DNA from 2 places in the Lysinibacillus sp. ACHW1.5 genome. Region 2 is predicted to be linked to the other one. Evidence: riboswitches for the same ligand, from Rfam matches in the RefSeq annotation. Region 2 holds a riboswitch; the other holds the start of a gene.
What was found. A riboswitch is a leader RNA that binds a small molecule or an ion and turns the genes downstream of it on or off. The one in region 2 is predicted to bind thiamine pyrophosphate.

Region 1 (7,622 bases), 1.4 Mb from region 2:
ATTATTTGCTATAGCTTTCGCACTTGCTACAGCAGAATCAAACACTGTACGGTCTGCTTGTGTTGTCCATTTGTCCGTATTTAAAACATCATAGCCGTTCACAGATACTTGTACATATGGTGGGGATGCGATAAGTGTATTAAGTTCCTTTTTATCAATGACAGGAAGCGTCACGGAGACACGACTATCGTCCACCTGTACATTGTTTACCAGATGTCCTGAATCTAAAGCTACTTTAGTACCGCCTTTTACAACAATTTGCTCAATTTTACCCTCACCATAAAGGTTAAAATCTTTCGCTACATCAATTGTAAGCTTTTCTATATTAGTCATTGCTTCAAAAGATTCCACTTTACCTACTACATCTACTTTGGCAAGAGTTTGGTCAGAAGATATATTGACTTTAGTACGTCCCAAATTGATGTTTGATGATTTCATATCGATTAGGTTGACGTATAGCCAACTTACCTTTTTCGTGACAATTGGTTTTAGTGTAATTGTTTCATCTACTACTACTTCATCGAGTGTAACGGCTTTTTTTACTCTGTTTGTAATGATAAGCTGTCCATCTACGCTAACATCTTGAACCTTTACATAGTCAGCGTTTACAGTAAGATCTCCCGAGATTAGTGCGTCACCTCCATCAAAATAGACAGTTTTTTTGCTAGTACCTGCTTTGTTTAATATTAATGAGGTAACGTCCGTAATTTGACCATTTTTCACTACAATGGTAGCTCGGGCATTGGTTAATGCAGCTTTATTTGAAGTATCAAATAGGGGCTTTAATGCCGATTGAATTCTAAATGTACCATTAGATGTTATCACAGTATCTTTTGTTATATTTTTGATCGTTACGGATTCACCTATTACTTTTTTGGCTGCTGCTACATGTGTCTCATATGAATTTGATTGTATTTGAGATGATGCGGCATTCGCAGTAGACATTGGTAATACTAGTGTCGCTGTAATAGCCGTGGCCATTAATGTTGATAGCGCTTTATTTTTCATGTAAGTCACTCCAATCATACTATTTAATAGTTAATATATCATATTTTTCTATAATTTAGAATTCAAAGAGGATGTTTTACTATGAATCTCAATTCAAATAAGTCATTAGTCATTCATATTGAAAAATAATTGATTAGCAAAGTATCGGTATTTTTCTCTATAATTCTGTAAATTTTCTACTTTATTCGCTAAATAATTTATTGTGATACAATCATCCATCTATTATTATTAGTATAAAAGTGGGGGTGTTAGTTATGAAAAAATCAAGAGGAATTGCCTTAAAACTTTCTTCCCTTATAATAGGATTATTTCTCATTTTATTTTTATCCTATACTGTCATAACGGGAATTATTATAAAAAAGCAAAGTGTTGAAGACGCAGAGCATGGAACATTGCAAACTGCTGAATCCTCTGCAGCTATTATGAGTGAAAGATTTAAGAAAGCCAATACGACATTACAAACAACAAAGCGTATCATAGAAAGCATGGAGAAGAATAATACGTTGTCTACCAAAGGTGTCATAGACATAATGGAAAAAAATTTAGCTAGCAATAATGACATTCTTGGAGTAGGAGCAATCTTTGAGCAAGAATCTATTATTTTAGAACCAACTGAGGCTTCTTTAGTAGATAGTAAAAATCGCTTTATCCCTTATTTAAGTAAGAACGGAAATGATATCTCGACTGCTCTAATCGAAGGTATTGATGATAAGAGTATTTCTGAATGGTATTGGGTACCAAAAGAAGAGAGACGTGCAGTTTTGACAGAGCCCTATGATTATAATGTCAACGGACAATCTGTATTAATGACAACGATTTCGGTGCCATTGATCAATGCTTCCGGATCATTTTTCGGTGTATTGACAGCCGATGTATCAATAGATTTTTTAAATGATTTAACAAAATCGAATGCCCCAGAGGGCGGTTATGCGGCAATTATTACGAATAAAGGTGTGCTAACAGCTAACAGTTTTGGTGATGAGCTAGTTGGGCGCAATATGCAAGAGGATCCTACTTGGACAAGTATTAGTAAGACAATGGAAAATGGTGAACTAACAAGTATGTACGTTGACTCTAATCAACTGAAGGAAAAGGCCTATAATGTTTTTGCTCCAATGATTTTAGAGGGTATTGACGAAACATGGACTGTTCAAGTCGTGTTAGCTGAATCAAAGATTCTAGAAACATATAATCATGTATTTGTATTTACGATTATTGCTTCCATTATTATGGTGGTTTTGATGACAGCTGCAAGTGTGTTATTCATCTATAAACAACTAAAACCACTTAAATTTTTACGTGCATCGATTGAAACTGCAGCCGAAGGGGATTTAACACAAAAGGTAGAAGAGCGATATATTAAGCCTGATGAAATTGGTGCAGTGGCTGTGGCTTATAATAATATGTTAGATAAAACCAATAGTGCGATTCAAACTGTACTAAATTCCACGAGGTTATTGAACCAATCTTCTAATCAGGTAAATGAGGCATTTAATGAGGTAGTTGCTTCTAGTCAAGAGGTTTCTGTAGCTATCAACGAGATTGCACAAGGAGCCTCGAAGCAATCAGAGGATACAGAAGAAACAAATTATCGAATGATGGATTTATCAGATCAGATTGATGCGATTACGGCTCTATCTAATGAAATGGATGAGCTATCTCATAAAACAGGTGTAACAACAGAAAAAGGATTGCATGAGGTTGAAAGTTTAAGAGAGCGTAATATGGAGACAAATGAAATGAATGGGCGTATTCAGCAGCAAATGGAATCATTAGCTTTCAATATTGCCAATATTAATCAGATTATTGCTTCGATCCAAAGTATTACCGAGCAGACTAATCTGCTAGCTTTAAATGCAAGTATCGAGGCTGCACGTGCTGGTGAACATGGTAAAGGATTTGCTGTAGTTGCAGAGGAAGTTAGAAAGCTAGCAGAACAATCTAAGAATGAAACAGAAATTATTAAGAGTACAGTAGAAAGCATTCTTGAAAATTCTCAGCAGACGGTTGCTGTGATTGCATCTAATGCAGATTTAATGCAATCTCAAAATGAGTCCGTACAAAGCACGCAACTAGCATTTAAAGATAGCAGTGACTTGTCAGGTTCAATTGCAAATTCTATTAGTGAATTAATGAATAAACTATCTAGCATGTTAGAGCATAAAAATCAAGCAATCATGGCTATCCAAAGTATTTCGGCTATTTCAGAGCAAACAGCAGCCTCTGCGGAACAAGTAAGTGCTTCTGCAATGGATCAACAAGTAGAATTACAAAAAGTAGCTGAGTCTATTCAAAATATGAACGATATTTCAAACGAGCTACAAGAAGTTGTAAACCGATTTAAGCTTGCTTAAAAAGAAAGGCTGCCTTCAATATAGAGGCAGTCTTCTTTATGGTGAAAGCCAGAGAAATTGACCTAGAAGGAATTCAACACTACTATTCACACTGGAAGGGGGACATTGAAATGATGTATCTCGGAATGATTTTCTTTCAAATTGTTGTACCTATTTTAGTGTTACTTGTAATAGGCGCTATACTACAAAAGAAATTTCGCTTTAATTTAAAAGCATTGTCTCAGCTTATTACATATTGCTTTATGCCAGCAGCTGTTTTTATAAATTTATATGAAACACATGTGGAGTTATCTGTACTGGCAGAGGTCGGATTATTTATTGTACTTTTTATCGGTAGTCAAATGTTGCTCAGTCATTTTATGGCAAAAGGGTTAGGTTTACCTAGAACAGAGGCAGCTGTCTTTAAAAATAGTGTGGTGCTTATTAACTCGGGCAATTACGGTATTCCAGTGGCTCAAATGATATTTGCCACGCAACCTATTGGGGTAGCCATTCAGGTCATGCTCGTAATCTTTCAAAATATGACTACGTATACATATGGTTTATACAATTTAATTTCTTCTACAAAGTCAGGTATGATAATCATTAAGGATTTTTTAAAAATGCCTATTATTCATGCGCTGATTATAGGTGCAGCTATGAATTATTTTGATATTGGTATTCCACAGTTTATCAAAATACCAGTAGAACATGTGGCAGATGGATTTATTGCTGTGGCCTTAATTACATTAGGCGCGCAATTATCACAACTAGAGATGAAATCAATGTTTAATAAAACCGTCTTTATCAGCTGTTTTACGCGATTAATTATTGGACCTTCTGTTGCATTAGCCATTATTTATATATTGGGATTAGATGGAGTCGTCGCACAATCACTGTTTATAGCTAGTGCCTTTCCAACATCTCGTAATAGTTCTAGTCTAGCATTGGAATATGATGTAGAATCAGCAACAGCCGCGCAAGCTGTTTTATTTTCAACCATTGTAAGCTGTATAACTGTAACCATTGTGATCTATTTTGCGGAAATATTATTTACCTAGTAAGATAAAAAATAACTTCCATCTCTTAGTATTATCTGCTACACTAGCATCAAACTAAATAGTATTAACTAGGGGAGTCTGATGAGTCAGGCTGAGAGGGAAACGCTACGAAGTTTCTTGACCCTTTGGACCTGATCTGGCTCATACCAGCGTGGGAAAGTTAAGAAGCTATTGCAGAGTATGCAATCAATAGACCTTTACATTCGTGGCCGGATCCAAATAATTATTTTGGATTCGGCCTTTATTTTTTGGATTGTTGGGTGAGCTAGATTCGGTCCTTGTATCAAAATATATTTAAGGGAGAGAAGTAGCTCATGTCAGCAATAAGTGAAAAGAATATTACCATTATGTCTAGCTTTGAAGGAAGCAAAAAAGTATATGTGGAAGGATCACGCCCAGATATTCTAGTACCTATGCGAGAAATTGCATTAAGTCCGACAACAGGCAGCTTTGGAAATGAAGAAAATGCTCCTATTCGAGTATATGATACAAGTGGGCCCTATACAGATCCAGCCTACCAAGTAGATATTACGAAAGGTTTACCTGCCTTACGAAATGCATGGATTCAAGAGCGAGGGGATGTAGAAGCATATGAGGGACGCTCCATTAAACCTGAGGATAATGGCTTTCGTCATGTTGATGACCCGCGTATTCAAGAAAATGTCTTTCCTGAGTTGGCGAGAAAGCCTTTGCGTGCTAAAAAAGGTAAAAATGTGACACAGCTTCACTATGCACGAAAGGGAATTATAACCCATGAAATGGAGTTTGTAGCGATTCGTGAAAATATGGATCCTGAATTTGTACGTTCAGAAATTGCAGCTGGGCGTGCTATAATGCCTTCTAATATTAATCACCCTGAGGCAGAGCCAATGATTATTGGGCGTAATTTTCATGTAAAGATCAATGCGAATATCGGGAATTCTGCTGTATCTTCTTCCATTGCAGAAGAAGTTGAGAAAATGACCTGGGCAACTCGATGGGGCGCAGATAATATTATGGATTTATCGACTGGTAAACATATTCATACAACGAGAGAATGGATTATTCGAAATGCTGCAGTACCAGTGGGAACAGTGCCAATTTATCAGGCTTTAGAAAAGGTAAATGGTGTAGCAGAGGATTTAACGTGGGAGGTTTATCGTGATACCCTCATCGAGCAAGCTGAGCAGGGTGTGGATTATTTCACTATTCATGCAGGTGTCCTTTTACGCTATGTACCGCTTACAGCAAATCGTGTAACAGGCATTGTATCACGAGGGGGCTCTATCATGGCTCAGTGGTGTTTATATCATCATCAAGAGAACTTCCTGTATACACACTTTGAGGAAATCTGTGAAATTATGAAAGCCTATGATGTTGCTTTTTCCTTAGGTGATGGTTTACGCCCAGGCTCAATTGCAGATGCCAATGATGAGGCACAATTTGCAGAGCTTGAAACACTAGGTGAGCTAACACAAATTGCTTGGCAGCATGATGTTCAGGTGATGGTTGAAGGACCAGGTCATGTACCAATGCATCTGATTAAAGAAAATATGGACAAGCAATTAGAGGCTTGTAAGGAAGCGCCCTTCTATACATTAGGACCACTCACAACAGATATTGCTCCAGGTTATGACCACATTACATCAGCCATTGGGGCAGCCATGATTGGCTGGTTTGGTACAGCGATGCTTTGTTATGTGACACCGAAAGAGCATCTTGGTTTACCGAATCGCGAGGACGTTCGTGTGGGCGTTATCACTTATAAAATTGCTGCACATGCTGCTGATTTAGCAAAAGGTCATCCAGGTGCACAACAACGAGACGATGCGCTGTCTAAAGCGCGCTTTGAGTTCCGTTGGCGTGATCAATTCAATCTGTCACTAGATCCCGAGCGTGCAGTGGAATATCATGATGAGACACTGCCAGCAGAGGGAGCAAAAACAGCACACTTTTGTTCTATGTGCGGGCCTAAATTCTGTAGCATGAGAATTTCACAGGATATTCGTAATTATGCGAAAGATAAGGATTTGAATACGACTGAAGCGATCCATCAAGGTATGAAAGAAAAGGCTGAGGAGTTTAAAAAAGCAGGCAGTCAAATTTATCAATAATGAAAGAAAAGGCTTATGTCAGAAAAATAGACATAGGCCTTTTCTTAATCAAAAAACTCCATGTGAATAGTGGATTCACATGGAGTAAAAGTTGGATTTGGATATCAATAATAACGTGGAATATTAAACGTTTGTTGGTTGTTTTACATATGGATTTGTAAGGTCCATACCTTCTAAGGAAAGACCCATCGCTTTAGCGACACCTTCACCATATGCTGGGTCAGCTAGATAGCAGTGAAGGATGTGACGGCGTTTGATGAATTCTTCAACAGAAGCCATATCGTTCGCGGTATTTTCAAATAAGCGTTGCTGCTCTTCCGAAGTCAATAGACGGAATAGTTTACCTGGTTGTTCAAAGTAATTATTATCGTCTTCACGGAAATCATGAATACCTGCATGACCATCAATACGTAATTCAGGCTCTTTATGGTCTAAATTATGCTCCCACTCACCATAGCTATTTGGTTCATAGCTTAATGTCGAACCAAGATTGCCATCAAAGCGCATTGCTCCATCGCGGTGGAAAGTACGGAATGGACATTTTGGTGCGTTGACAGGAAGCATATAGTGGTTTACACCAAGACGATAGCGTTGGGCATCCGCATATGCAAAGATACGACCTTGTAACATTTTATCTGGTGAGAAGCTGATGCCAGGAACAATGTTAGATGGTGCGAATGCAGCTTGTTCAACTTCTGCAAAGTAGTTGTCTGGATTTTTGTTTAACTCGAATTCACCTACAGGAATTAATGGGAAGTCTTTTTTATACCATACCTTTGTTAAATCAAATGGGTTGTATGGTAGCTCACGAGCTTGCTCCTCTGTCATTACCTGAATGTACATTTTCCATTTAGGGAAATCGCCTTTTTCAATTGCTTCATATAAATCACGTTGTGAAGATTCGCGGTCTTGACCAATAATCTCATTAGCCTCGGCACCAGTTAAATTCTTAATGCCTTGCTCTGTACGGAAGTGGAATTTAACCCAAACACGTTCATTATTAGCATTGATAAAGCTATACGTATGAGAACCAAATCCGTGCATATTACGGTAACCAGCTGGAATACCACGGTCAGACATAACAATTGTCACTTGGTGAAGTGCTTCAGGTAATGAAGTCCAGAAAT
Region 2 (7,622 bases):
AGGTACAATTTACCTCTAAATTTTTTGTATTAAAAATCTAATATCGCACATTCTATATTCACAAGGAGGTGAGAAACATGGCTTCAAACAACAACCGTAGTTCAAACCAGCTTGCAGTACCTGGTGTACAACAAGCACTAGATCAAATGAAATACGAAATTGCACAAGAATTTGGTGTTCAATTAGGAGCTGAAGCTTCAGCTCGTGCCAACGGTTCCGTTGGTGGTGAAATCACTAAACGTCTTGTACAAATGGCAGAATCTCAATTAAAAGGTATGCCAAACAACAACCAATAAATGCTGATTAAGCATTTATAAACTTAAAACCAGTGACCGTAAAAGGCACTGGTTTTAGTTTGTTTATTGATCATTTATTTATACAAGATAGGGATTTAAATGTAGCTACTGTATAATCAACATTTTTGCTTTGACAAATAGCTGAAATAACCGCAACACCATCAACCCCCGTTTGAAATACAGAATGTGCATTTGCGAAATTTATTCCGCCAATTGCTACAATTGGTAATTCAGGATGCAGAGAATGAGCCTCCTGTAAAAAAGATGTGCCACATGGTGGTTGAGCATCGCTTTTAGAGGACGTTGGGAAGATTGGGCCGATGCCGACATAATCAGCTTGATGGTTCATAGCTATTTGCAATTCTTCCTCGCTATGGACAGATACACCAAGAATCATGTTCCCAATTCTTTTACGTGCTACACCTACAGGTAAATCATCTTGCCCGATATGAACACCATCAGCTCCGAGTCGTATCGCTAGATCAACATCGTCATTAATGATAAAGGGCACATTATAGTGATGACATAGTTGTTGACATTGGCGTGCAAACTGTTCATAGGCAAGTCCCGTTAATGCGTGAGGACCTTTTTCACGAAATTGAAACATTGTAATGCCTGCTTGCAAGGCTTTTTCGAGGATATAGATAGGTTCTTCTTGAGAAGGAACATTGCTCGTACCCATAATAAAATAAAGCTGCAAATCCTCACGTTTCATGAATAATCACCTCACAGGCTTCCTTATGCTGTTGATAAGCAAAATGATTAGTGGGTCCATGACCATTTCCAATCGATAAATTATACATAATAGCTAATTGAATAAATTTTTTAGCTTCTATAATGGCATTTTCCAGAGCAAATCCTTGTCCAAGAAAAGCAGTAAGTGCTGCGGAAAATGTACATCCAGTACCATGCGTATTTTTTGTTTGGATGCGAGGAGACTGCATCGAAAAAGAACGCCCATTTTTTAAAAATACGTAATCAATGGCATAAAGTGGATCTGCTAAATGACCACCTTTAATGATGACACATTGTACACCTAGCTGTAACAAGCTTTGAGCTACTTCTTTCATATCTTCAAAATGATGAATAGATCTCCCAGTAAGTGTCTCTGCCTCGGGTATATTGGGCGTAACAACCGTAGCAAGTGGTAATAAAGTTGAGCGTAAGGCATCGATAGCTTCTGGCTGTAATAGGCTTTCCCCACCTTTTGCAATCATCACTGGATCAACAATCAGTGGAATGTTTAGCTCCCTGATCTTGTGTGCAATTGCTGTGATAATTTCTGAGGAATAAAGCATTCCTGTTTTAATCGCAGCGATTGGAAAATCTTCTACTAAGGCTTCTAATTGTTTTTTTATAAAGGAAACGTCAATCGGGCAAACACCTGTTACACCCAAAGTATTTTGAGCAGTTAGAGCAGTAATAACAGAAGTACCAAACACTTCTAATTCCTGAAATGTTTTTAAATCAGCCTGTATACCCGCGCCACCACCACTATCTGAGCCAGCGATTGTTGTTACAATATGCATGAAGCTGCACCATCCTTTGATAAGCGATGTATAGCATTGAGTAAGGCTATTTGAAAATCACCAATGTCTGCAGTAAATGCGGATGCCAGTACACCTGCTTTTTTATAGTAAGTAAGTGTTTCTGTTAATTGTTGGTAAGGATTATGGCTTACACTATAGGCTGCGCCACAAATTGCGCTAAGTAAACAACCTGTACCCGTTACTTCCGTCATTTGTGGATGACCACCAGCAATCCATTGGCTATGCTTGCCATCAGTTATAAAATCGTGTTCTCCTGTGACAATAACAATGCATTGATAGCGTTGAGCCAATGATGTGGCTTCTAATTCCATAGCGATAGTGCCATGACCACTATCGACACCTTTTTGTTGCCAATTTACACCAGCTATTGCTGCTAGCTCGCCGAGATTACAGCGAATCACCGCAAATTGTATGTTTTCCAGTAAGTATCTTACGGTTTCCTTACGATAAGTTGTGGCTCCAACTCCGACAGGATCTAAAATAACAGGAATACCAAGTTTATTGGCTTTTTCGCCTGCTAATAACATGGCACTTTTTGTGCGATCATTAAGTGTTCCAATATTAATTAATAATGCTTGAGCAATGGCCACCATCTCCTCTACCTCTTGGCAGTCATCGGCCATTACTGGTGAAGCACCTATCGCTAATAAACCATTTGCTTGAAAATTTGCCACTACATAATTGGTAATACAATGGATAAGTGGTTGCTGTTGACGAATTGTTTGAAAAATCATTGTAGTCCTCCTTTAGGGATGGACGTAAGCATGCAAAAAAGGCTCTTTTTGTGTAAAAATGCACGAAAAGAGCCTTTCATCTGAAAACGATGTTTATTGCTCCCTACGTCAGTATTAACTAACAGGTTCAAAGGGTCAGGTTTTACCTTCTCAACTCTTACGAGTCCCCCTGCAATCTTGCTTTTAGTTGACCAAAATGTACCATACTTTTCAGTTGTATTCAATAGCAAGTTTTCCTATAGATAAAATGTGACCGATGCCATATAGGAGAGTATGATAGTTGTCATGACTTTACCGAAATTAAGCACAAACCATTGAAAATGCTGAAAAAAGAGTCTTATAATGTGTCATAACAAAAGGGGGCAATTGCCATGAAAAGACAAGATTTAGTTGCACCAGAATGGTATAACATAGTAGAGGAAATTGAAAAATATGCTCAGGATGCAACCAAAAATGCTTTAATTATTTATGAGGAAAACCAAGACATCCAATGTATTACATATGCACATTTATTGGAAAAAGCGAATCAAGCAGCACATGTATTCACTAAGCAAGGTTTAAAGAAAGGTGATGTCATTTTAGTGATGGTACCACGTTCAGTGGAAGCATATATAGTGTATATTGCTGCATTGAAAGCGGGTTTAACGATTATTCCAAGTTCTGAGATGTTAAGAACAAAGGATATTGAGTATCGAATTCATCATGCAAATGCTAAAGCAGTTATTGCATTCGAACCCTATATTGAACAGTTCGATAAAGTTGGAAATTTACAAGACATACTGCAATTTGTCATAGGGAATGCACATGAACCTTGGCAGAACATACTTGAAAAAATGAATAATCAACCTACAACCTACATAAATCCTATCCCAACAAAAAGTACAGACCATGCATTTTTAGCCTATACAAGCGGAACAACAGGAAATCCAAAAGCAGCAGTGCATACGCATAGTTGGGGCTATGCTCATTTACGAACAACAGCACCACATTGGTTGGGGGTACAAGAAAATGATATTGTTTGGGCGACTGCAGCACCAGGATGGCAAAAATGGATATGGAGTCCGTTTCTAGCTACTTTAGGTAGTGGTGCTACTGCATTTGTCTACAAAGGTAAATTTGAAGCAGCTTGTTATTTAGCATTGCTTGAGCGATTCAAAATCAATGTATTATGCTGTACACCAACTGAATATCGTTTTATGGCAGCGCTTGAAGATTTATATGAATATGATTTAAGTGCGATTCGCCAAGCTGTATCAGCTGGTGAGCCATTAAATAGTGAGGTCATTAGAGTATTCTTGGAAACATTCAAATTACAAGTGCGAGATGGCTATGGACAAACAGAAAATACATTATTGGTAGGCACAATGGTAGGAATGGACGCAAGAGTTGGGTCGATGGGAAAACCTACTCCTGGCAACACTGTTGAAATTATTAATGATTTGGGCAAACCCGTTGCAATCGGAGAAGTTGGTGATATTGCTGTTCATCGTGAAACACCAGCCCTCTTTAAAAAATATTTAAATGATCCTGAACGTACAAATTTACAATTTCGTGGGGATTGGTATATTACAGGAGATCGTGCCTATAAAGATGAAGATGGCTACTTTTGGTTTGACGGACGAGGAGACGATGTTATTATTTCCTCAGGCTATACAATTGGCCCTTTTGAAGTAGAGGATGCTTTAATGAAGCATCCAGCTGTAAAAGAGGCTGCTGTTATAGCGAGCCCTGATAAAGTAAGAGGAAATATTGTCAAGGCATTTATTGTTCTGCGCGATGGTGAAAAAGGTGATGGAGCGCTTATTCAAACACTCCAAAGTCATGTTAAATCATTGACCGCTCCTTATAAATATCCACGTGCTATTGAATTTGTAGAGGAACTACCAAAAACATCTTCTGGGAAAATTAGACGTGTCGAATTACGACAACAAGAAATTAAACACCTCCAATTCTAATTCATTTCCTAGGAAATAATGTCGAAAATCAAAGTTCATCAAAGGTATGGACTTTGATTTTTTTATTTTTTTTAGGTAAGGTAATATGAGGAAATACATAGCTTAAAGCTTTTTGTGTTTAATTATTGCAAAAAAATGAAACAAATTGGCAAGTCATACGTATTACGTGTTGAGGAGGCGGAAAGACATGAATGTAAAAAGGTGGGTTGCTTTAGTAGTGGCAGGTGTTCTCTTACTATTTTCGTTAGGAATTAATACCATTTTTGCGCTATTTAAAGCAGATTTCCTAGGTAATTTTGATAGCTTAATGGCAGGTAATAGCTTAGATGTATATGAAAATGTCATTGAAGGGGAAAATTTTGATAAGCGAATTGCTTATTTAAAGGTAGATGGAACGATTCAAGATATCGGCTCAAGTACATTGTGGCAACCAGTTGCCTATGATCATCAATTTTTCTTAGAACAATTGGATAATATTTTATATGATGAGTCCATACAGGGTGTTGTCTTAAGCGTTAATTCACCAGGTGGTGGTGTAAAGGAATCTGCAGATATCTATAAAAAGCTACTAAAAATCAAAGAAGAACGACAAATACCAATTTATGTATCGATGGATTCTATGGCAGCTTCAGGTGGTTATTATATTTCGGCACCAGCAGATAAAATATTTGCCCATCGTGATACAATAACAGGTTCTATTGGTGTCATCATGCAATCTATTAACTATCAAGAGTTGGCTGAAAAAGTAGGGGTCAAATTTGAGACGTTTAAATCAGGAGAGCATAAAGATATGCTAAGTCCAATGCGTGAAGTGACAGAAGAGGAACGTGCAATGATGCAAGATATGATTAATGAAACGTACGAAGAATTTGTAGATATTGTAGAGCAGGGACGTAATATGTCTGAAGCAGAAGTGAAGAAGGTTGCAGATGGTCGTATTCTTGGCGGTACAAAAGCGCTTGAAGCAGGGTTAATTGATGAAATTGGTGATGAAGAAGCGGCCATTGCAGCTCTTCGTGAGGATTATGGACTTGAAGATGCGGCTTTATTTGAGTATTCATACGATATGGGTGGCTGGCAATCATACGTAGGTATGAAAATTGGCTCCATGTTCGGTCCCTCTGCCGAGGAAAAAATGCTAATGAAAATCATGACGGACTATAGCGCACCGAAAATGATGTATCTATATGGGGAATACTAGGAGGGAGCACAATGACAAACAATGAAATTGTTATGCAAGGTTCACCCTCATTGGAAAATGGCTTCTATATAAACACTTCAGGAGAATCAGCAAATGAAAAAAACTATGCATTAAAAACTGCTGGTTTTTGGGTACGATTTTGGGCATTTTTATTAGATGGATTCATTATTTCTGCTGTAGGAGGAATACTCGTCAATCCTATCTTTTATTTAATGGATTGGTCCTTATCTGATTCTGTTTGGTATGCGCCGATTTCTATTATTACAGCAATTTTCTACTATAGTTATTTTGTGCTGATGACAAAGTTCTTGGGACAAACGCTAGGGAAAATGGTGTTTGGATTACGTGTCATTTCATTAAAGCACGATCAGTTAACTTGGTCAGATGTGTTATTCCGTGATTGGATTGGTCGTATCATCAATAATATTTTTATGCCACTGTATATTTTGGTAGTGATTTTGCCAGAAAATCAAGGCTTACATGATTATTTTGCCGATACAACAGTGGTGCACGAAAAAATCTTTATTGAAAAGGCTTCAACACCGACTACATTACCAAAACAAGAAGAACATGTAGAAATTACGGTGCAAGAAGAAAAAATAGACCTAGCCAAGCTAGAGGAAAAAAATGAACAATAAACATAAGACTGTCTCAAATTAGGAGACAGTCTTATCTATTTCTAAGTATGTAAGCTATCATAGTTGCAATTAATTCCCTTCATTTAGTAATATTATGTACATATGATGATTAGGAGGCGTTTAGATGGCACAAGTAACATTTAAAAATGGTCCAGTGACACTAGTAGGAAATGAAGTAAAGGTGGGCGATCAGGCTCCAGATTTTACGGTATTAGCGAATGACCTATCACCTGTAACATTAAATGATTCAGAAGGAAAAGTTCGTTTATTTAGTGTTGTACCATCATTAGATACTGGTGTATGTGATGCGCAAACACGTCGATTCAATGAGGAAGCAGCGAACTTAGGTGATAATGTAGTCATTTATACAGTATCTGTGGATCTTCCATTCGCTCAAAAGCGTTGGTGTGGTGCAGCAGGTATAGATGCAGTCCAAACTGTATCAGATCACCGCGACCTTTCATTTGGTGAGGCATATGGCGTATACATTCAAGAATTACGTCTTCTGACACGTGCAGTATTCGTTGTGGATGCAAACAATAAAGTAACATATGTTGAATATGTACCTGAAGCTACAGATCATCCAAACTATGAAGCGGCCATTGCAGCTGTCAAAGCACTAGCATAATAAGCTGCTTTTAGGCTAAGATAATACTAGACAAAGGGGCTGTGACAAGTGTTTGTCACGGCTCTTTTCTGCGTGAAAGGAAGTTAGATATGGAAAATATCGAAAAGTTATTTGGTTTGCTAAATGCGCATGCCGAAAAAATCGAAAAAGAACACAATATAACGTTACTAGAAGGATTATTAGATGGGTTAGAGGCATGGCTTGATGGCGAAGTTGATTTTTCTCAAAAAGATGCAACAAAAGAGGATATTCGTAAAGCTATTCAAATTGCTATTTTAAAAGGGATGCGCAAAGGCTCACAGCCGAATCATCAAATGACTCCTGATACGTTAGGGCTATTAGTGGGCTACTTTGTGGAGCAGATTTTTGCAGAGCGTCTTGAAAATGAAAAGATCTCGATCATGGACCCAGCAGTAGGCACGGGCAATTTATTACTGACGGTTATGAATTTATTAGATGGAAAAGTGGAAGCAACAGGTGTAGAGGTGGATGAGCTACTTATTCGCCTTGCTGCTGCAACTGCTGACTTAACAGAACAACCTATTTCTTTATACCGTCAAGATGCCTTAGCAGATTTATTGGTCAATCCGGTTGATGCCGTTGTTTGTGATTTACCTGTA

Region 1: another riboswitch for thiamine pyrophosphate. It lies ahead of thiC (phosphomethylpyrimidine synthase ThiC); the one in region 2 lies ahead of thiM (hydroxyethylthiazole kinase).

What each region holds. Positions count from the first base shown of each region.
Region 1 is NZ_CP091777.1:231,885-239,506, forward strand. It holds gene L6W14_RS01110 (S-layer protein) at 1-1,008, opposite strand, end outside; gene L6W14_RS01115 (methyl-accepting chemotaxis protein) at 1,263-3,362, shown strand; gene L6W14_RS01120 (AEC family transporter) at 3,473-4,402, shown strand; TPP riboswitch at 4,463-4,577, shown strand; gene thiC (phosphomethylpyrimidine synthase ThiC) at 4,717-6,495, shown strand; gene L6W14_RS01130 (catalase) at 6,619-7,622, opposite strand, start outside.
Region 2 is NZ_CP091777.1:3,373,376-3,380,997, reverse strand. It holds gene L6W14_RS16935 (alpha/beta-type small acid-soluble spore protein) at 78-296, shown strand; gene thiE (thiamine phosphate synthase) at 367-1,011, opposite strand; gene thiD (bifunctional hydroxymethylpyrimidine kinase/phosphomethylpyrimidine kinase) at 1,001-1,825, opposite strand; gene thiM (hydroxyethylthiazole kinase) at 1,813-2,580, opposite strand; TPP riboswitch at 2,664-2,761, opposite strand; gene mbcS (acyl-CoA synthetase MbcS) at 2,952-4,535, shown strand; gene sppA (signal peptide peptidase SppA) at 4,723-5,736, shown strand; gene L6W14_RS16905 (RDD family protein) at 5,748-6,374, shown strand; gene tpx (thiol peroxidase) at 6,499-7,002, shown strand; gene L6W14_RS16895 (class I SAM-dependent methyltransferase) at 7,092-7,622, shown strand, end outside.